Regions from separate parts of the Enterobacter sp. CFEC122 genome, predicted to be linked through region 2. Evidence: predicted binding sites of a transcription regulator. Region 2 holds the regulator's gene; each other region holds the start of a gene.
What was found. The regulator CRP, encoded in region 2, controls carbon source genes, mostly activating them, when cyclic AMP is high. The targets are predictions, from matches to a motif close to ATGTGANNNNNNTCACAT.
Positions count from the first base shown of each region.

Region 1: cdd (cytidine deaminase) is a predicted target of CRP. The motif match lies at 2,581-2,598, and genes of this name have one in related genera.
Region 3: aaeR (HTH-type transcriptional activator AaeR) is a predicted target of CRP. The motif match lies at 2,623-2,640, and genes of this name have one in related genera.
Region 4: ldtB (L,D-transpeptidase) is a predicted target of CRP. The motif match lies at 3,055-3,072, and genes of this name have one in related genera.

Region 1 is NZ_JBRIQR010000007.1:144,875-149,249, forward strand. It holds gene ACVCAM_RS07360 (AraC family transcriptional regulator) at 1-485, opposite strand, end outside; gene ACVCAM_RS07365 (type 1 glutamine amidotransferase) at 545-1,249, shown strand; gene ACVCAM_RS07370 (CidA/LrgA family protein) at 1,440-1,835, shown strand; gene ACVCAM_RS07375 (CidB/LrgB family autolysis modulator) at 1,832-2,527, shown strand; gene cdd (cytidine deaminase) at 2,657-3,541, shown strand; gene sanA (outer membrane permeability protein SanA) at 3,669-4,375, shown strand, end outside.
Region 2 is NZ_JBRIQR010000028.1:55,257-59,631, reverse strand. It holds gene ACVCAM_RS18365 (hydrolase) at 1-333, shown strand, start outside; gene ACVCAM_RS18360 (YheU family protein) at 330-548, shown strand; gene ACVCAM_RS18355 (phosphoribulokinase) at 579-1,448, shown strand; gene ACVCAM_RS18350 (OsmC family protein) at 1,534-1,938, opposite strand; gene crp (cAMP-activated global transcriptional regulator CRP) at 2,250-2,882, shown strand; gene ACVCAM_RS18340 (YccS/YhfK family putative transporter) at 2,940-4,375, shown strand, end outside.
Region 3 is NZ_JBRIQR010000006.1:122,537-126,911, reverse strand. It holds gene tldD (metalloprotease TldD) at 1-799, shown strand, start outside; gene ACVCAM_RS06585 (YagU family protein) at 845-1,459, opposite strand; gene aaeR (HTH-type transcriptional activator AaeR) at 1,679-2,605, opposite strand; gene aaeX (p-hydroxybenzoic acid efflux pump operon protein AaeX) at 2,785-2,988, shown strand; gene aaeA (p-hydroxybenzoic acid efflux pump subunit AaeA) at 2,996-3,928, shown strand; gene aaeB (p-hydroxybenzoic acid efflux pump subunit AaeB) at 3,934-4,375, shown strand, end outside.
Region 4 is NZ_JBRIQR010000001.1:109,621-113,995, forward strand. It holds gene ACVCAM_RS00530 (PTS sugar transporter subunit IIC) at 1-242, shown strand, start outside; gene ACVCAM_RS00535 (GntR family transcriptional regulator) at 258-974, shown strand; gene ACVCAM_RS00540 (glycosyltransferase) at 983-1,792, opposite strand; gene ldtB (L,D-transpeptidase) at 2,035-2,955, opposite strand; gene ACVCAM_RS00550 (ABC-F family ATPase) at 3,178-4,375, shown strand, end outside.

The DNA of each region.
Region 1 (4,375 bases), on a different contig from region 2:
CGATGTAAGCGCTCATCCACGGGCATCGGCAGTTCGGTCGAAATCTGCTGCGTCTCGCTGAGGATATCGAGCAGCAAAAAGGCCATGCTGCGCTGGCTTGCCGGGCGGTATTCCGCGCTGAACAGCCCGGCAATCAGCTCTTTGAACAACGCTGTGGCCATAATCACGTGAACCTCGTCTTTCCGCTTAAAAGGCTCGCATTGCGATATCAGCGTCGGGCTAAACCAGACCGCGCGGAGCTCCGTTGTGGATAGCACGCTGTAGGTGTGTTCCTGAAAGGGAGGGATCCACAGCGCGCGCTGCGGCGGTATGACCCAGCGTTTGCTGCCGGTTTCGACCAGCATGACTCCTTTGATGGCAAACAAAAGTTGTCCCTGCGAATGCTGGTGAGGCGGATCGACTTCGCCGCGCGTATAGCGAATTGCCCCTCTTGACCATCCGATGGCATCGTCGTGAATTGGCGTTTTATCGATAACGGTTGGCATTTCACATTCCCCCCTTCCTCTTATGATGCTGCTTGTACACGTAACCGGAGAGAGACGCAATGCACATCCATTTTATTATTCATGAACATTTCGAGGCGCCAGGCGCCTATGAAATCTGGGGGAAAAGTCGCGGCTGCAGTCTGAGCTACACCAGAGTGTATCAGGGCGATTCATTACCTGAGGAACTGGGGCACACAGACCAGCTTATCATCATGGGAGGCCCGCAATCCCCCGCCACCACGCGTGAGGAATGCCCCTGGTTTGATGCGCAGGCGGAAAAGGCACTCATCAGCCGCGCGATAGAGGCAGGTAAAACGGTGATAGGCGTTTGTCTGGGCTCACAGCTTATCGGCGAAGCGCTGGGCGCCGCGTTTTGCCACAGCCCGGAAAAAGAGATCGGCAAATTTCCCGTCAGGCTCACAGATGCAGGCAAGGCGAACCCGCTATTTGAAGACTTTGGCAGCGTGCTGAACGTCGGTCACTGGCATAACGACATGCCTGGGTTGACGCCGCAGGCTAAGGTTCTGGCTTACAGCGAGGGCTGTCCCCGCCAGATCGTGCAATACAGCGAACGGGTTTACGGTTTCCAGTGCCATATGGAGCTAACGCCGGAGGTGGTAGAGTTGCTGATTGAGCATTCGCAGAATGACCTTCGCCGCGCGGGTGAATTCCGTTTTGTCGAAACGGCGGAAAAACTCCGTTCGCATGATTATCGCGAAATGAACGAGGTGCTGTTTTCTTTTCTCGATAAGCTGACCGCCTGACGCTGATGCCTTCTCTGGCGCGTTACTTCGCCAGCGCAACCCCTTTCCTCTAAACTCTAGCCTGCACCAGTAAGGTGATACCGGACGTTCCATTCCGGAATGTCTGGTATGCTCAAAATTCATGATGTGATCCGTGGCACATTTTTAGGTTTAATTGTATGATGAATGCGTTTCAGCAAGGACTATCACCATGAGCAAATCATTGAACATTATCTGGCAATATCTGCGCGCATTCGTCCTGATTTACGCCTGCCTGTATGCCGGGATTTTCATCGCGTCGCTGCTGCCCATCACCATTCCCGGCAGCATTATCGGCATGCTGATCCTCTTCGTGTTGCTGGCGCTGCAAATCCTGCCTGCAAAGTGGGTCAACCCCGGCTGCTTCGTCCTCATTCGCTATATGGCGCTGCTTTTCGTGCCTATCGGCGTCGGGGTCATGCAGTATTTTGATTTGCTCAAAGCCCAGTTCGGCCCGATTGTTGTTTCCTGCGCGGTGAGTACGCTGGTGGTTTTCCTGGTGGTGAGCTGGAGTTCACATCTGGTGCATGGCGAACGTAACGTGATTGGGGAGAAAACAAAAAAATGATGGACAATATCTGGTGGTCCCTGCCGCTCACCCTTGCAGTCTTTTTCGCCGCACGTAAGCTTGCCGCGCGTTTCAAAATGCCCTTGCTGAACCCCCTGCTGGTGGCGATGGTGGTGATAATTCCGTTCCTGCTGCTCACCGGCATTCCTTACGAACGCTACTTTGCCGGCAGCAAAATCTTAAACGACCTGCTGCAGCCCGCCGTCGTGGCGCTGGCGTTCCCTTTATATGAGCAACTGCACCAGATCCGCGCCCGCTGGAAATCCATCATTACCATCTGTTTTGTGGGTAGCCTGGTGGCGATGATCACCGGCACGTCGGTGGCGCTGCTGATGGGCGCTTCCCCACAGATTGCGGCGTCAATCCTGCCTAAATCGGTGACCACGCCTATCGCGATGGCGGTTGGGGGCAGCCTCGGCGGCATTCCGGCCATCAGCGCGATGTGCGTCATTTTCGTCGGTATTCTCGGCGCGGTGTTTGGCCACACCCTGCTGAACGCGATGCGTATTCATACTAAGGCGGCACGGGGGCTCTCGATGGGCACCGCCTCGCACGCGCTGGGTACTGCCCGCTGCGCGGAGCTGGATTATCAGGAAGGGGCGTTTAGCTCCCTGGCGCTGGTGATCTGCGGGATTATTACCTCCCTGCTGGCCCCGTTCATTTTCCCGCTGATTCTGGCAGTGATGGGCTAAAATTTGCGATGCGTCGCGCAAATTTCATTTTGATTTCATAAGTTGCATACATAATGAGAAGTGGATCACATATAAAGCCCTGACGGCTCCGTAAACTACCGATCCATTAACCTTTATGAGGCAAACGCCATGCACCCACGTTTTCAAGCTGCTTTCGCCCAGCTTGCAGAGAATTTGCAGTCAGCCCTTGCTCCCGTTCTGGCAGATGCGCACTTCCCCGCCCTGCTGACCGCAGAGCAGGTCACGATGCTGAAACAGGCAACGGGACTGGACGAAGACGCGCTGGCTTTCGCACTGCTTCCTCTGGCTGCCGCCTGCGCGCGGGCCGATCTCTCCCACTTCAACGTCGGGGCCATTGCGCGCGGCGTCAGCGGCACCTGGTACTTCGGCGGCAACATGGAGTTCCTGGGCGCAACCATGCAGCAAACCGTTCACGCCGAGCAGAGCGCCATCAGCCACGCCTGGCTGCGCGGTGAAAAAGCGCTGAGCGCCATTACCGTGAACTACACCCCCTGCGGCCACTGCCGTCAGTTTATGAACGAGCTGAACAGCGGGCTGCAGCTGCGCATCAACCTGCCGGGTCGCGCACCGCACACGCTGGCGGATTACCTGCCTGACGCGTTTGGCCCGAAAGATCTGGAGATCAAAACCCTGCTGATGGACGAGCAGGACCACGGTTTCGCCCTGTCCGGCGATGACCTGAGCCAGGCGGCGATTGCCGCCGCCAACAAGAGCCACACGCCGTACAGCAGGTCCCCGAGCGGCGTGGCGCTGCAGTGTCGCGATGGCCGAATCTTCACCGGCAGCTATGCGGAAAACGCCGCGTTTAACCCAACGCTGCCGCCGCTGCAGGGCGCACTCAACCTGCTGAGCCTGAACGGCTATGATTATCCTGACATTCAGCGCGCTATTCTGGCAGAAATTGCTGATGCGCCGCTGATTCAGTGGGATGCCACTGCCGCAACGCTTAAAGCGCTGGGCTGTACGACGATTGACCGCGTGCTGCTGGCGTAACCCTTCCGGCGGGCAGAAATGCCCGCCAGTTTGTTGAAAAACCCCTCAGTTGAGTCGCTGTTTCTTGCGCTAACCAGGCGGGTAAAGTAGCCTGAGTTAAATTTCACCTTCGGTACGAGCCATCTGCATGTTAAAGCGCGTTTTTTACAGCCTGTCTGTCCTGGTCGGCATACTGCTGTTGATCGTGCTCGGCCTCGACCGCTGGATGAGCTGGAAAACCGCCCCCTATATCTTTGACGACCTGCAGGACCTGCCCTATCGTCAGGTTGGCGTGGTGCTCGGCACCGCCAAGTACTACCGCACCGGCGTCATCAACCAGTATTACCGTTACCGCATTCAGGGCGCGCTGAACGCCTACAACAGCGGCAAGGTGAACTACCTGCTGCTGAGCGGCGATAACGCGCTGCAAAGCTATAACGAGCCGGTGACGATGCGTAAGGACCTGATTGCCGCGGGCGTGGATCCTGCCGATATCGTGCTCGACTACGCGGGCTTCCGCACCCTGGACTCCATCGTCCGCACGCGCAAGGTCTTCGACACCAACGACTTCATCATCATCACCCAGCGCTTCCACTGCGAGCGCGCGCTGTTTATCGCCCTGCACATGGGCATTCAGGCGCAGTGCTACGCGGTGCCGTCACCAAAAGATATGCTGAGCGTGCGCGTCCGCGAGTTCGGCGCCCGCTTTGGTGCCCTGGCCGATCTGTATATCTTTAAGCGCGAACCACGCTTTTTAGGCCCGCTGGTGCCGATTCCGGCGATGCACGAAGTGCCGGAAGACGCGCAGGGTTATCCAGCCGTCACGCCCGAGCAGCTGCTGGATATGCAGAAAAA
Region 2 (4,375 bases):
AAAAAAGTGCGCCGCATACGCGAATTCGACGATCTGATCACCGCGAAAATTCACGGTTTCGCCGATGCGATTGACTATTATCGTCAATGCAGCGCCATGCCGCTGCTCAGCAAGATCACGCAGCCGACGCTGATCATTCATGCCAAAGATGACCCTTTTATGGATCATCACTCGATTCCCGCTCAGGAATTCCTGCCCGACAACGTTCACTATCAGTTGACCGAGCACGGCGGCCACGTCGGGTTTATCGGCGGCACGCTGCGTCGCCCGAAAATGTGGCTTGAGGCGCGTATTCCTGACTGGCTAACCCCTTATCTGGACGGTGCAACATGATTATTCCCTGGCAGGATCTGGCTCCCGAAACGCTCGATAATCTGATTGAAAGCTTTGTATTACGCGAAGGCACCGATTATGGTGAACAGGAACGCTCGCTTGAGCAAAAGGTCAACGATGTAAAGCGCCAGCTGAAAAGCGGCGACGTGGTGCTGGTGTGGTCAGAACTGCATGAGACGGTCAATATCATGCCCCGCAACGCGTTTCACGGCTGATCTTCCACCCTTTTCAGTCAGGGAGTTGCTATGTCTGCCAGACATCCGGTTATTGCCGTTACGGGGTCGAGTGGTGCGGGAACCACCACCACCAGCCTCGCATTTCGCAAGATTTTCGCCCAGCTGAATCTCCGTGCGGCGGAGGTCGAAGGCGACAGCTTTCACCGCTACACGCGCCCGGAGATGGACATGGCCATCCGTAAGGCGCGCGATCTGGGTAAACACATCAGCTACTTCGGTCCGGAAGCCAATGACTTCGGCCTGCTGGAACAAACCTTTGTTGAGTACGGCCAGAGCGGTAAAGGGCAGTCCCGCAAGTATCTGCATACCTATGATGAAGCCGTTCCCTGGAATCAGGTGCCTGGCACCTTTACCCCCTGGCAGCCCCTGCCGGAACCTACCGACGTGCTGTTCTACGAAGGATTACACGGCGGCGTGGTCACGCCGCAGCACGACGTGGCGCGCCACGTGGATCTGCTGGTTGGCGTGGTGCCTATCGTTAACCTGGAGTGGATCCAGAAGCTGACGCGTGACATGAGCGAGCGCGGCCACTCGCGCGAAGCAGTGATGGATTCGGTGGTGCGCTCCATGGAAGACTACATCAACTTCCTGACGCCGCAGTTTTCCCGCACCCATATCAACTTCCAGCGCGTGCCGACGGTGGACACCTCCAACCCGTTCGCGGCCAAAAGTATCCCATCCCTGGATGAGAGCTTTGTGGTGATCCATTTCCGCAATCTCGAAGGCATTGACTACCCCTGGCTGCTGGCGATGCTGCAGGGCTCGTTTATTTCTCACATGAATACATTAGTCGTACCGGGCGGAAAAATGGGGCTGGCGATGGAGCTCATCATGACGCCGCTGGTGGAGCGATTGATGGAAGGGAAACAGATCGCGTGAGTTTTTTGCCCGGTGGCGCTGCGCTTACCGGGCCTACGGTCGTGCTTTTGTAGGGCGGGTCAGCGAAGCGCCACCCGCCAAAACATTAAGCCTCGATCACTTCATACGAATGGGTGATTTTTACCGCTTTCTCCAGCATTAACGCGACAGAGCAGTACTTCTCCGCAGACAGGTCCACCGCACGTGAAACCGCCGCGTCTTTCAGTTCTTTACCGGTGACCACAAAGTGCAGATTGATGTGGGTGAACAGGCGTGGCGCCTCTTCGCGGCGTTCTGACGTGAGTTTGACCTCACAATCCGTCACGTCATGACGGCCTTTTTGCAGAATCGACACCACGTCAATGGCGCTGCATCCCCCTGCCGCCATCAGCACCATTTCCATTGGGCTGGGCGCTTTATCGCCGGAGTTACCATCCATCAAAATCTGATGCCCTGACGCGGACTCGCCCAGGAACGTTAAACCTTCAACCCACTTCACGCGCGCTTGCATATTCTTAAACTCCAACGTTGCATTTTTGGTGACAGATTACGCGTGCGTTACATTTCTCGCAATGGAAGGCGACCTGCATCATGCTGAAGCGAGACACCAGGAGACACGCGGCGAAAGCTATGCTAAAACACTCAGGATGCTACAGTAATACATTGACGTTACACATGTATGCAGAGGACATCAAACTTTACTGGCTGCGAAACGTTACGGTAGCCGACTTCCCAGGGTATGGGTAAGAATTCGATTGCAACCCCAGAGTCCGGATGCATCTGATGACTCTGGTGACAGCTTATAACAGAGGATAACAGCGCATGGTGCTTGGCAAACCGCAAACAGACCCGACTCTCGAATGGTTCTTGTCTCATTGCCACATTCATAAGTACCCATCAAAGAGCACGCTGATTCACCAGGGTGAAAAAGCGGAAACGTTGTATTACATCGTTAAAGGCTCGGTGGCAGTGCTGATCAAAGATGAAGAAGGGAAAGAGATGATCCTTTCTTATCTGAACCAGGGCGATTTCATCGGTGAACTGGGCCTGTTTGAAGAGGGCCAGGAACGTAGCGCCTGGGTTCGTGCAAAGACAGCATGTGAAGTGGCTGAAATTTCTTACAAGAAGTTCCGTCAGCTGATTCAGGTTAACCCTGACATTCTGATGCGTCTCTCTTCCCAGATGGCGCGCCGTCTGCAGGTCACCTCAGAGAAAGTGGGCAACCTCGCCTTCCTGGACGTGACGGGCCGCATCGCACAAACTCTGCTGAACCTGGCGAAACAGCCGGACGCCATGACCCATCCGGACGGCATGCAAATTAAAATTACCCGTCAGGAAATTGGTCAGATCGTCGGTTGCTCCCGTGAAACAGTGGGCCGTATCCTGAAAATGCTGGAAGATCAAAACCTGATCTCCGCCCACGGTAAAACCATCGTGGTCTACGGAACGCGTTAATTCCGCTTAAACGGCGTGCCATCGCAAGGTGTCACGCCGTTTTTGTCTCTACTCCTCATGTGGCGCAGGCTGATCTATCACCCGGAAGTCAACTACGCACTGCGACAAACGCTGGTGTTGTGTCTACCCGTGGCCATCGGCCTGATCCTCGGACACCTTCAGCAAGGCCTGCTCTTTTCCCTCGTGCCCGCCTGCTGCAACATTGCCGGCCTGGACACACCGCATAAGCGCTTTTTCAAACGACTGATCGTGGGCGGCTGCCTGTTTGCTGGCTGTAGCCTTGCCGTACAGCTTTTACTGGCCCGGGACATCCCGCTGCCGCTGATCCTGACGGTGCTGGCGATGACGCTCGGCGTCACGGCGGAAATCAGCTCGCTGCACGCCCGCCTGCTACCCGCCTCGCTGATTGCGGCCATCTTCACGCTGAGCCTCGCCGGGAATATGCCGGTGTGGGAGCCGCTGCTGATCTACGCTCTGGGGACACTGTGGTACGGGCTGTTTAACTGGTTCTGGTTCTGGCTGTGGCGGGAACAGCCGCTGCGCGAATCCCTGAGCCTGCTCTATGTGCAGTTGGCGGAATACTGCGAAGCCAAATACACCCTGCTCACCCAGCATACCGATCCGGAAAAAGCCTTACCGCCGCTGCTGACGCGCCAGCAGAAGGTGGTGGATCTGATAAGCCAGTGCTATCAGCAGCTGCATATGCTCGCCGCCAACAAGAACCACGAGTACAAACGGCTGCTGCGCACCTTCCAGGTAGGCCTGGATCTGCAGGAGCATATCTCCGTTAGCCTGCACCACCCGCAGGAGGTGCAAAAGCTGGTTGAGCGCAGCCACGCCGAAGCGGTGATCCGCTGGAACGCGCAGACCGTCTCGGCACGCCTGCGCGTGCTGGCTGACGATATTCTCTACCACCGCTATCCCACGCGCTTTAACATGGAAAAACAGCTCGGCGCGCTGGAGAAAATCGCCCGTCAGCATCCGGATAACCCGGTCGGCCAGTTTGCCGCCTGGCACTTTAGCCGCATCGCCCGCGTGCTGCGCACCCAGCGCCCGCTTTATTCCCGCGACCTGATGGCAGATAAACAAAAACGGCTTCCCCTGTTGCCCGCGCTCAAAAGCTATCTGTCTCTCAAATCGTCCGCCCTGCGCAATGCCGCACGAATTAGCGTGATGCTCAGTATCGCCAGCCTGATGGGCATGGCGCTGCATCTGCCGAAGCCCTACTGGATCTTAATGACCGTGCTGTTCGTCACCCAGAACGGCTACGGCGCCACGCGGGTGCGTATTCTGCACCGGGCGGGCGGCACCATGGCCGGGCTGATCATTGCAGGCGTAACGCTGCACTTCCACGTGCCGGAAGGCTATACCCTGGCAGGCATGCTGGCGATCACGCTGGTGAGCTACCTGATTATCCGCAAAAATTACGGCTGGGCGATGGTGGGCTTTACGGTGACGGCGGTATACACCCTGCAGCTGCTTACGCTGAACGG
Region 3 (4,375 bases), on a different contig from region 2:
CGTTGACGGTGAAGCGCGCGCTGACGCGTGGGCAAAAGAAGCCGTGCGCATGGCGCTGGTGAATCTCAATGCCGTCGCGGCGCCGGCGGGTTCATTCCCGGTGGTGCTGGGTGCCGGCTGGCCGGGCGTGCTGCTGCATGAGGCGGTAGGCCATGGTCTGGAAGGCGACTTTAACCGTCGCGGAACGTCGGTATTCAGCGGTCAGATTGGTCAACTTGTCTCCTCTGAACTGTGCACCGTGGTGGATGATGGCACCATGCGCGATCGTCGCGGCTCGGTGGCTATCGACGATGAAGGTACGCCCGGCCAGTACAACGTGCTGATCGAAAACGGCGTGCTGAAAGGCTACATGCAGGACAAACTCAACGCGCGCCTGATGGGCGTTGCGCCAACGGGTAACGGCCGTCGTGAATCCTACGCGCACCTGCCGATGCCGCGCATGACCAATACCTACATGCTGCCGGGCAAATCCACGCCGCAGGAGATTATCGAATCCGTTGATTACGGTATCTTTGCGCCTAACTTTGGCGGCGGCCAGGTGGATATCACCTCCGGTAAGTTTGTCTTCTCAGCCTCAGAAGCGTACCTGATCGAGAAGGGCAAAGTGACCAAAGCGGTGAAAGGTGCAACGCTGATCGGCTCCGGTATTGAAGCCATGCAGCAGATCTCCATGGTCGGTAACGATCTGAAGCTGGATAACGGCGTGGGCGTCTGCGGTAAAGAGGGCCAGAGCCTGCCGGTGGGCGTGGGCCAGCCAACGCTGAAAGTAGACAACCTGACGGTGGGCGGCACAGCCTGACCTGAGCAAACATAAAAAAGGCGCTACAGATGTAGCGCCTTTTTTTTAACGTAAGTTACCCAGCGGTATCTCCGGATCCGGCTCGTGAGTGATGCGGTTACGCAAGTCACGACGAATAATTTCGATCGACCAGAACCAGACCAGATGGCCCACGATCTCTGACACGTGTTCATACCACGGCAGCTCAAACAGCGGCGGCGTAAGCCCCATCAGCGGGAAGGAGATCATATGCACAAAGAGCTGAGCTAACGCACCCGCCAGCAAACCCTGCCAGAGTTTAATTTTCGGGAAGACTTCAGCAACGATACAATAGCCAACAGCGAAGACGATGGAGAAAATAATATGCGTTACGCCGACCCAGTTAAATATATGTCCGGCAAATGTATAAACTGCTGCGTTAGGATCGACAACGCCAAGCCAGTCACGTAAAAATACATAGGGAGGGTTTAAAAAATTGCGGGAGCAGTCAATCTGACCTGCGGCTCTTATTAAGTGCTCAGGTCCGCATGCGCCGGTGAATAAGTCGGCGGGGCTGCGTGGCGGAAGCGGCACTTCGGCTCCCCATTTGACAAAAGCGGAGACGATCCCTGCAATTAAACCGATGAACGCGGCGAGTCCATAGCGCCTGCGTGAAGGCGGTGTTTGTTCAAATAGATTCATTTCTTTTCCTTGTTTAACGTCATCCTGCGAAATACATTTTATTATTCATATCAGCAACAAATTAATAACAGTCTGACGAGCAGACTGCATATAAAGTAATGGGCTGATGGCGGTAGTGTCAATTAGCTATTCCTGATAGTGGCGAAGGAATATTCCTGAATGAATACGGGATTCATCCTGGGAATATTCATCGGTCCTATACGTTCAGGAATAAATGGATTATTCCTTTCGTCTTCCCCGCATCCCCTGAAACAGCTCCGCCACGTCCACAAAATACTCGGTCAGATAGTTAATACACACCTGGACTTTCAGCGGGAGCTTGTCTTTTTCGGTATACAGGGCGTACACCGGACGCGGATCGGATTGGTAGCGCGGGAAGAGGATCTCCAGCACGCCGCTGTTAATTTCGTTGATCACCCACATCAGCGGCACGTAGGCGATCCCGGCGCCAGCCACCAGCCAGCGCGAAATGGTCATGGGGTCGTTAGTGACAAACCGCCCCTCCGGCAGCAGTTTGGTGGAGATCCCTTCCGGGGCAATCAGCTCAAATTCATTGTCGGGCCGCACGCTGTACTCCAGCCACGAGTGGTTGGTGAGATCGGCGGGTTTCTCCGGCACACCGTACTGGGCCAGATAGCTCTTCGAAGCGCAGACGACCATCGGCATGCTGCCCAGCCGACGCGAGAACAGGCTGGAATCCTGCAGCGCGCCGACGCGGATCACCACGTCCAGGCCGTCGGCAATCAGATCCGGCGCCGGGATACCCGTCACCAGATTGACGGTAAGCCCGGGGTACTCTTTCAGCATATCCGCCGTCATGGCAGCGAGAACATTTTGTGCCATAGTTGAAGAACACCCGATGCGCAGCGTGCCGATGGGGGTGTTGTTGAAGGCGTAGAGCTGTTCGTGAACATCCCGCACTTCCAGAAGCATGCGACGACAGCCCTGATAGTAAATTTTACCCGCTTCCGTCAGACCAATGCTGCGGGTACTGCGGTTGAGCAGCTTGACCTGAAGCTCATCTTCCAGTTTGGACACCGTCTGGCTGATAGAGGAGACGCTCATCTGAAGCTGGCGTGCAGCGGCGGTAAAGGAGCCCAGCTCAACCACTTTGGCGAAGACTGACATGCGTTTTAAACGTTCCATTGTTCACTCTGGCTTAAAAGTGATTTAGATCACATATTATAGATAACAGCATAACAGTTACGTTAATATATTATTAATTACATAACGGCTGCGCCATTCTCGCCCGGCGTTTCTTGCTCTCCTGCGGTGGCGTGCGCTAAAAAATTCTGAAGCCTGCACTCTCTCTTATCAAGGTCAACATGAGTCTGTTTCCCGTTATCGTGGTGTTCGGTCTGTCGTTCCCACCGATATTTTTCGAGCTTCTTTTATCACTGGCGATCTTCTGGCTGGTGCGCAAGGTGCTGGTCCCTACCGGGATCTACGATTTCGTCTGGCACCCTGCATTGTTCAATACCGCGCTGTATTGCTGCCTGTTTTACCTGATATCGCGCATGTTTGTCTGAGGTTGATGTGAAAACGCTAACAAGAAAAATCTCCCGCACTGCCATCACCATGGCGCTGGTTATCCTCGCCTTCATTGCCATTTTCCGCGCCTGGGTCTATTACACCGAATCACCGTGGACGCGTGATGCACGCTTCAGCGCCGATGTGGTGGCCATCGCCCCTGACGTGGCCGGTCTTATCACGGCGGTTAACGTTCACGATAACCAGCTGGTGAAAAAAGATCAGGTTCTGTTCACCATCGACCAGCCTCGATACCAGAAAGCGCTGGAAGAGGCGGAAGCGGACGTGGCCTATTACCAGGCGCTGGCTGCGGAGAAACGCCGTGAGGCGGGCCGCCGTAATCAGCTTGGCGTTCAGGCAATGTCCCGTGAAGAGATTGACCAGTCCAACAACGTGCTGCAAACCGTGCTGCACCAGCTGGCGAAAGCAGAAGCAACGCGCGATCTGGCGAAGCTCGATCTGGAGCGTACCGTGATCCGCGCGCCGTCTGATGGCTGGGTGACCAACCTTAACGTCTATACCGGGGAATTCATTACCCGTGGCTCAACCGCCGTGGCGCTGGTGAAACAGAACTCTTTCTATGTACTCGCCTATATGGAAGAGACCAAGCTGGAAGGCGTACGTCCCGGCTATCGGGCAGAAATCACGCCGCTGGGCAGCAACCGCGTCTTTAAAGGTACCGTCGACAGCGTCGCCGCAGGGGTCACCAACTCCAGCAGTTCGCGTGATGCAAAAGGGATGGCAACGGTGGATTCCAACCTCGAGTGGGTGCGTCTGGCCCAGCGCGTGCCGGTCCGTATCCACCTGGACGAACAGCAGGGCAATCTGTGGCCTGCCGGTACCACGGCGACGGTGGTGATTACTGGTGAAAAAGATCGGGATGCCAGCCAGGACTCGTTCTTCCGTAAAATCGCCCACCGTCTGCGCGAGTTTGGTTAATCGCTATGGGCATCTTTTCCATCGCCAGCCAGCACATTCGCTTCGCCGTGAAGCTGGCGTGTGCCATTGTGCTGGCGCTGTTTGTTGGCTTTCACTTCCAGCTTGAAACCCCGCGCTGGGCAGTGCTGACGGCCGCGATTGTCGCGGCGGGTCCCGCCTTTGCCGCGGGTGGGGAACCCTATTCAGGCGCGATCCGCTATCGCGGAATGCTGCGTATCATCGGGACGTTCATCGGCTGTATCGCGGCGCTCACCATTATTATCCTGATGATCCGCACGCCGCTGCTGATGCTGATGGTGTGCTGTATCTGGGCGGGCTTCTGCACCTGGATCTCATCCCTGGTGAAAGTGGAGAACTCCTATGCCTGGGGTCTGGCGGGCTATACCGCGCTGATTATTATCATCACCATCCAGTCCGAGCCGCTGCTGGCTCCGCAGTTTGCGGTGG
Region 4 (4,375 bases), on a different contig from region 2:
TGTTGCCCGCGATAGGCATTTACTTCGCCTGGCTCTGTACCACGCTGGGATTCATGTCGCGCTGCGTGGTGATGATCCCGTGGACCACGCCGCCGATTCTCAGCGCCTGGCTGGCGACGGCAGGGGACTGGCGGGCGGTGGTGGTGCAGTTGGCAATCATTATATTTGGTGTATTCTTCTACCTGCCTTTCCTCAAGATTGCCGAGCGAGTGGCGTTGAAAAACAGCGGGATAGAAAACTAACTGTAAGGAAGGACGATGGCGGCGAAGTACATCACCATAGCGCGGGAAATCAAGAAACGCATTATCAGCCAGCAGTACGCCGCCAATGAACCGCTCCCGGACCAGTTTGCGCTGGCGGCGGAGTTCAGCACCAGCCGGATGACCATCCAGCAGGCGATGCGCCAGCTGATCGTCGAAGGGCTGGTCTACACCCGTCAGGGGCAAGGGACGTTCATCCGCAAAAACTTCCTCCAGCTCTCGCAGTGGGATCTCTCCGGCAGCGACTATTTCGGTGCCACCAAAACCTGGGCGCATCTGGGTACGGTCACGAGCCAGGTGGTGCATTTCGAACTGCGCTTCCCGAACGAAAAAGAGCAGGCGTCGCTGATGATTAACGCCGATGCGCCGATCTACGACTTCATTCGCCTGCGTTTACTGAACGGCGAACCGATGTCGCTGGATTCCACGGTGATGCCGATGAATCTGGTGCCGGGCCTGACGAAAAACCACCTTGAAGGGTCAGTGTTTCAGTACGTTCAGGAAACCCTGGGGCTGAAAATTATGGGATCATACCGGGTCGTGCGGGCGCTAAAGCCCAGCGCGCTGGACAGAGAGCATCTGGTCTGTGAGGAAACCGATCCGGTGCTGGAGGTGGAGCAGGTCATTTATCTGGAAGATGGCACGCCGCTGGAGTATGCCCACTGCCACTATCGGTACGACCACGGCGGGATTGTTATCGTGAATAACGGATAGTCCGTCCTTCAGGCACACGACTCGAAATAGCTGTCTGTATCTTTTATGTAAAGATCGTTCTGACACAGATGCTGAATATGACCCGGCTTAAATGTAAAACGGATTTTTTGGATCCAGGATCGTTTTATTTTGCTGGTATTGTCGCGTGATAATCCATAATCATGAATTATCTCATGAACAAAACGAATGCTCTTTGCAGAAACATAGACCGGTGTTTTGGTGAGCTGAATCAGTTTGCTGATCCAAATATCATCTGCGCGAGGACAAACCCGAATAAAATCCTCGTTAAAATGGAAATACTCCGGAATCATATTTTTCTTGAGGACAACGCCACCAAGACCGGTGATGATATAGTTTTGCTTAACAACTTTTGGCACAGTGATAAGCGGGAAATTACGATAGGTATCAAGAAGTTCTTTCTTCTTCTTTACCGTTTCGCGCACGCGCGCAGCAACCACATATTCCTGATTGTGGTGGTAAAAATCATCTAGTAGGGTTTCTGCCCACATTTCGTTATAAATGGCGTCATCGTCGGCATAAATCAGAATATCCTCTTCCGTTGCCGCTTGTAACGCAGGAAACAATTTACGATAAGGCCCGGTGTTTTTAACCCATTTAAAAACCAGGTTTGTACCTGTCTGGCGAATTTTCTGCGCCCATTCAGGCTCTTCAGTGATGCCTTCATCACTGAGATAAGGTGTACTGGAGACCCATACAACAATTTGATCGACTTTTTTACTCTGGTTCGCTAGTGACCACACTGTCTGCGAACAGAGATAAAGGCGCGATTTTGTTGTTGTTAAGTTAATACTGATCATTGTACTAAGTGTGCTCCAGGAAATAAAAAGACCCTATAAATACAGATTAAACTGATGTTATAAGTAGGCGCATCATAACACTTAGAGGATCAGATGTAACCACGCCGGGTTGGCAGAAAATGGCAAGAATGGGAATTACGGCAATAATTGCTGTTCAGAAACGATGAGTGCAGTGGGTATCGCGGAGTAATAAGACCCCGAGATTTCGAGGTCTTATAATGTACTTTAAAGATTCAGATTGATCAGTTCAGACGCACCGGCATACCGGAACGGTTCTGAATCGCCTGGTCGACGATGGTGGTTTCCACGTCAGGCTGAGAGGTCACGGACTGCACCGCGCTGTTCAGCGTAATCGGCACGATCTCGTTGTTGTTGATCTGGTCTTCGCTGGTGGACAGCGGGTTGTGCACTTCGATGTAGCGGCTGCCGTCTGGCTCAGACGTCGCTTTCACCGGTTCGTTGATGAACTGCACGCGCGTACCGACCGGCACGTTTTCGAACAGGAACTTGATGTCGTCGTTACGCAGGCGCACGCAGCCGTGGCTCACGCGCAGGCCGATACCGAAGTTGGCGTTGGTGCCGTGAATCGCATACAGACGACCAATATACAGGGCATACAGACCCATCGGGTTATCCGGGCCGGCTGGCACAACGGCTGGCAGCGGTTCGCCCGCAGCGATGTATTCCGCGTGCATTTTGGCGGTAGGGGTCCAGGTTGGGCCCGCTTTCTTACGTTCAACTTTGGTGGTCCAGTTCAGCGGGGTATCTTTGCCCAGCTGGCCGATACCGATTGGCAGCACGATAACGGTGTTGGTGCCTTTCGGGTAGTAATACAGACGCATTTCGGCGCTGTTGATCACGATACCTTCATGAACGGTATCCGGCAGGATCAGCTGCTGAGGAATATTCAGCACGGTACCTGCTTTTGGCAGATACGGGTCAACGCCCGGGTTCGCTTCCAGCATGTTAGACAGGCCCAGCTGGTACTGCGCGGCGAAATACTCCAGCGGCTGAGAGTTACCCTCAGGCACCGTCACCACCTGGTTTTGACCCACCAGACGGCTTCCGTCGGTCGGCAGGGGATACGTCACCGCAGACGCGGTCTTACAAAAACCTACTACGGCTAACGCCGCCGCAAAAAGCGTTGTTAATTTCATGTTCATGTTGTGCGAGGTATCTAAGCCATTCTGGCGATGAGTTGATAAGTCTGAATCTGTGATGGGAGCGCATTATATGTGCATTCCCGCTCACTGGGAATTCAGATGTGTACGAAATCACATTTTTTTCGATTTTGTTAAAGTTTAGTGGATTGCCGCAACACGGGATCTCAATTCGGAATTGTGGCATAATGCCGTGTTTATCACACTTTTCGCAGGAATCTCCCCGTGTTAGTTACCAGCAACGTCACTATGCAGTTTGGCAGTAAGCCGCTGTTCGAAAACATTTCCGTCAAATTTGGCGGCGGCAACCGTTACGGCCTGATTGGCGCCAACGGTAGCGGAAAATCCACCTTCATGAAGATCCTCGGCGGCGATCTGGAGCCGACCCTCGGCAACGTGTCGCTCGATCCGAACGAGCGTATCGGTAAGCTGCGTCAGGATCAGTTCGCCTTCGAAGAGTTCACCGTGCTGGACACCGTGATCATGGGGCACGCGGAGCTGTGGGAAGTGAAGCAGGAGCGCGATCGCATCTACGCGCTGGCCGAAATGAGCGAAGAAGATGGCTATAAGGTGGCCGATCTGGAAACGCAGTACGGCGAGATGGACGGTTACTCTGCGGAAGCGCGTGCGGGCGAGCTGCTGCTGGGCGTCGGCATTCCGGTTGAACAGCATTACGGCCCGATGAGCGAAGTTGCGCCAGGCTGGAAGCTGCGTGTGCTGCTGGCTCAGGCGCTGTTCTCTAACCCGGACATCCTGCTGCTCGACGAACCCACGAACAACCTGGACATCGACACCATCCGCTGGCTGGAGCAGACGCTCAACGACCGCGACAGCACCATGATCATCATCTCGCACGACCGTCACTTCCTGAACATGGTCTGTACGCACATGGCGGATCTGGACTACGGCGAGCTGCGCGTTTATCCGGGCAACTATGACGAGTACATGACCGCCGCCACCCAGGCGCGCGAGCGTCTGCTGGCGGACAACGCCAAGAAGAAAGCGCAGATTGCCGACCTGCAGTCCTTCGTTAGCCGCTTCAGCGCCAACGCCTCTAAGTCGCGTCAGGCGACCTCGCGTGCGCGTCAGATTGATAAAATCAAGCTGGAAGAGGTTAAAGCCTCCAGCCGTCAGAACCCGTTCATCCGCTTCGAGCAGGACAAGAAGCTGTTCCGTAACGCGCTGGAAGTGGAAGCCCTTACCAAAGGCTTCGATGAAGGCCCGCTGTTTAAAAACTTCAACCTGCTGCTGGAAGTGGGCGAGAAGATTGCCATTCTGGGCGCCAACGGCGTGGGTAAATCCACCATGCTGAAAACCCTGGTCGGCGAGCTGCAGCCGGACAACGGCACCGTGAAATGGTCCGAGAACGCGCAGATTGGCTACTACGCGCAGGACCATGAGTACGAGTTCGAAAATGACCTGA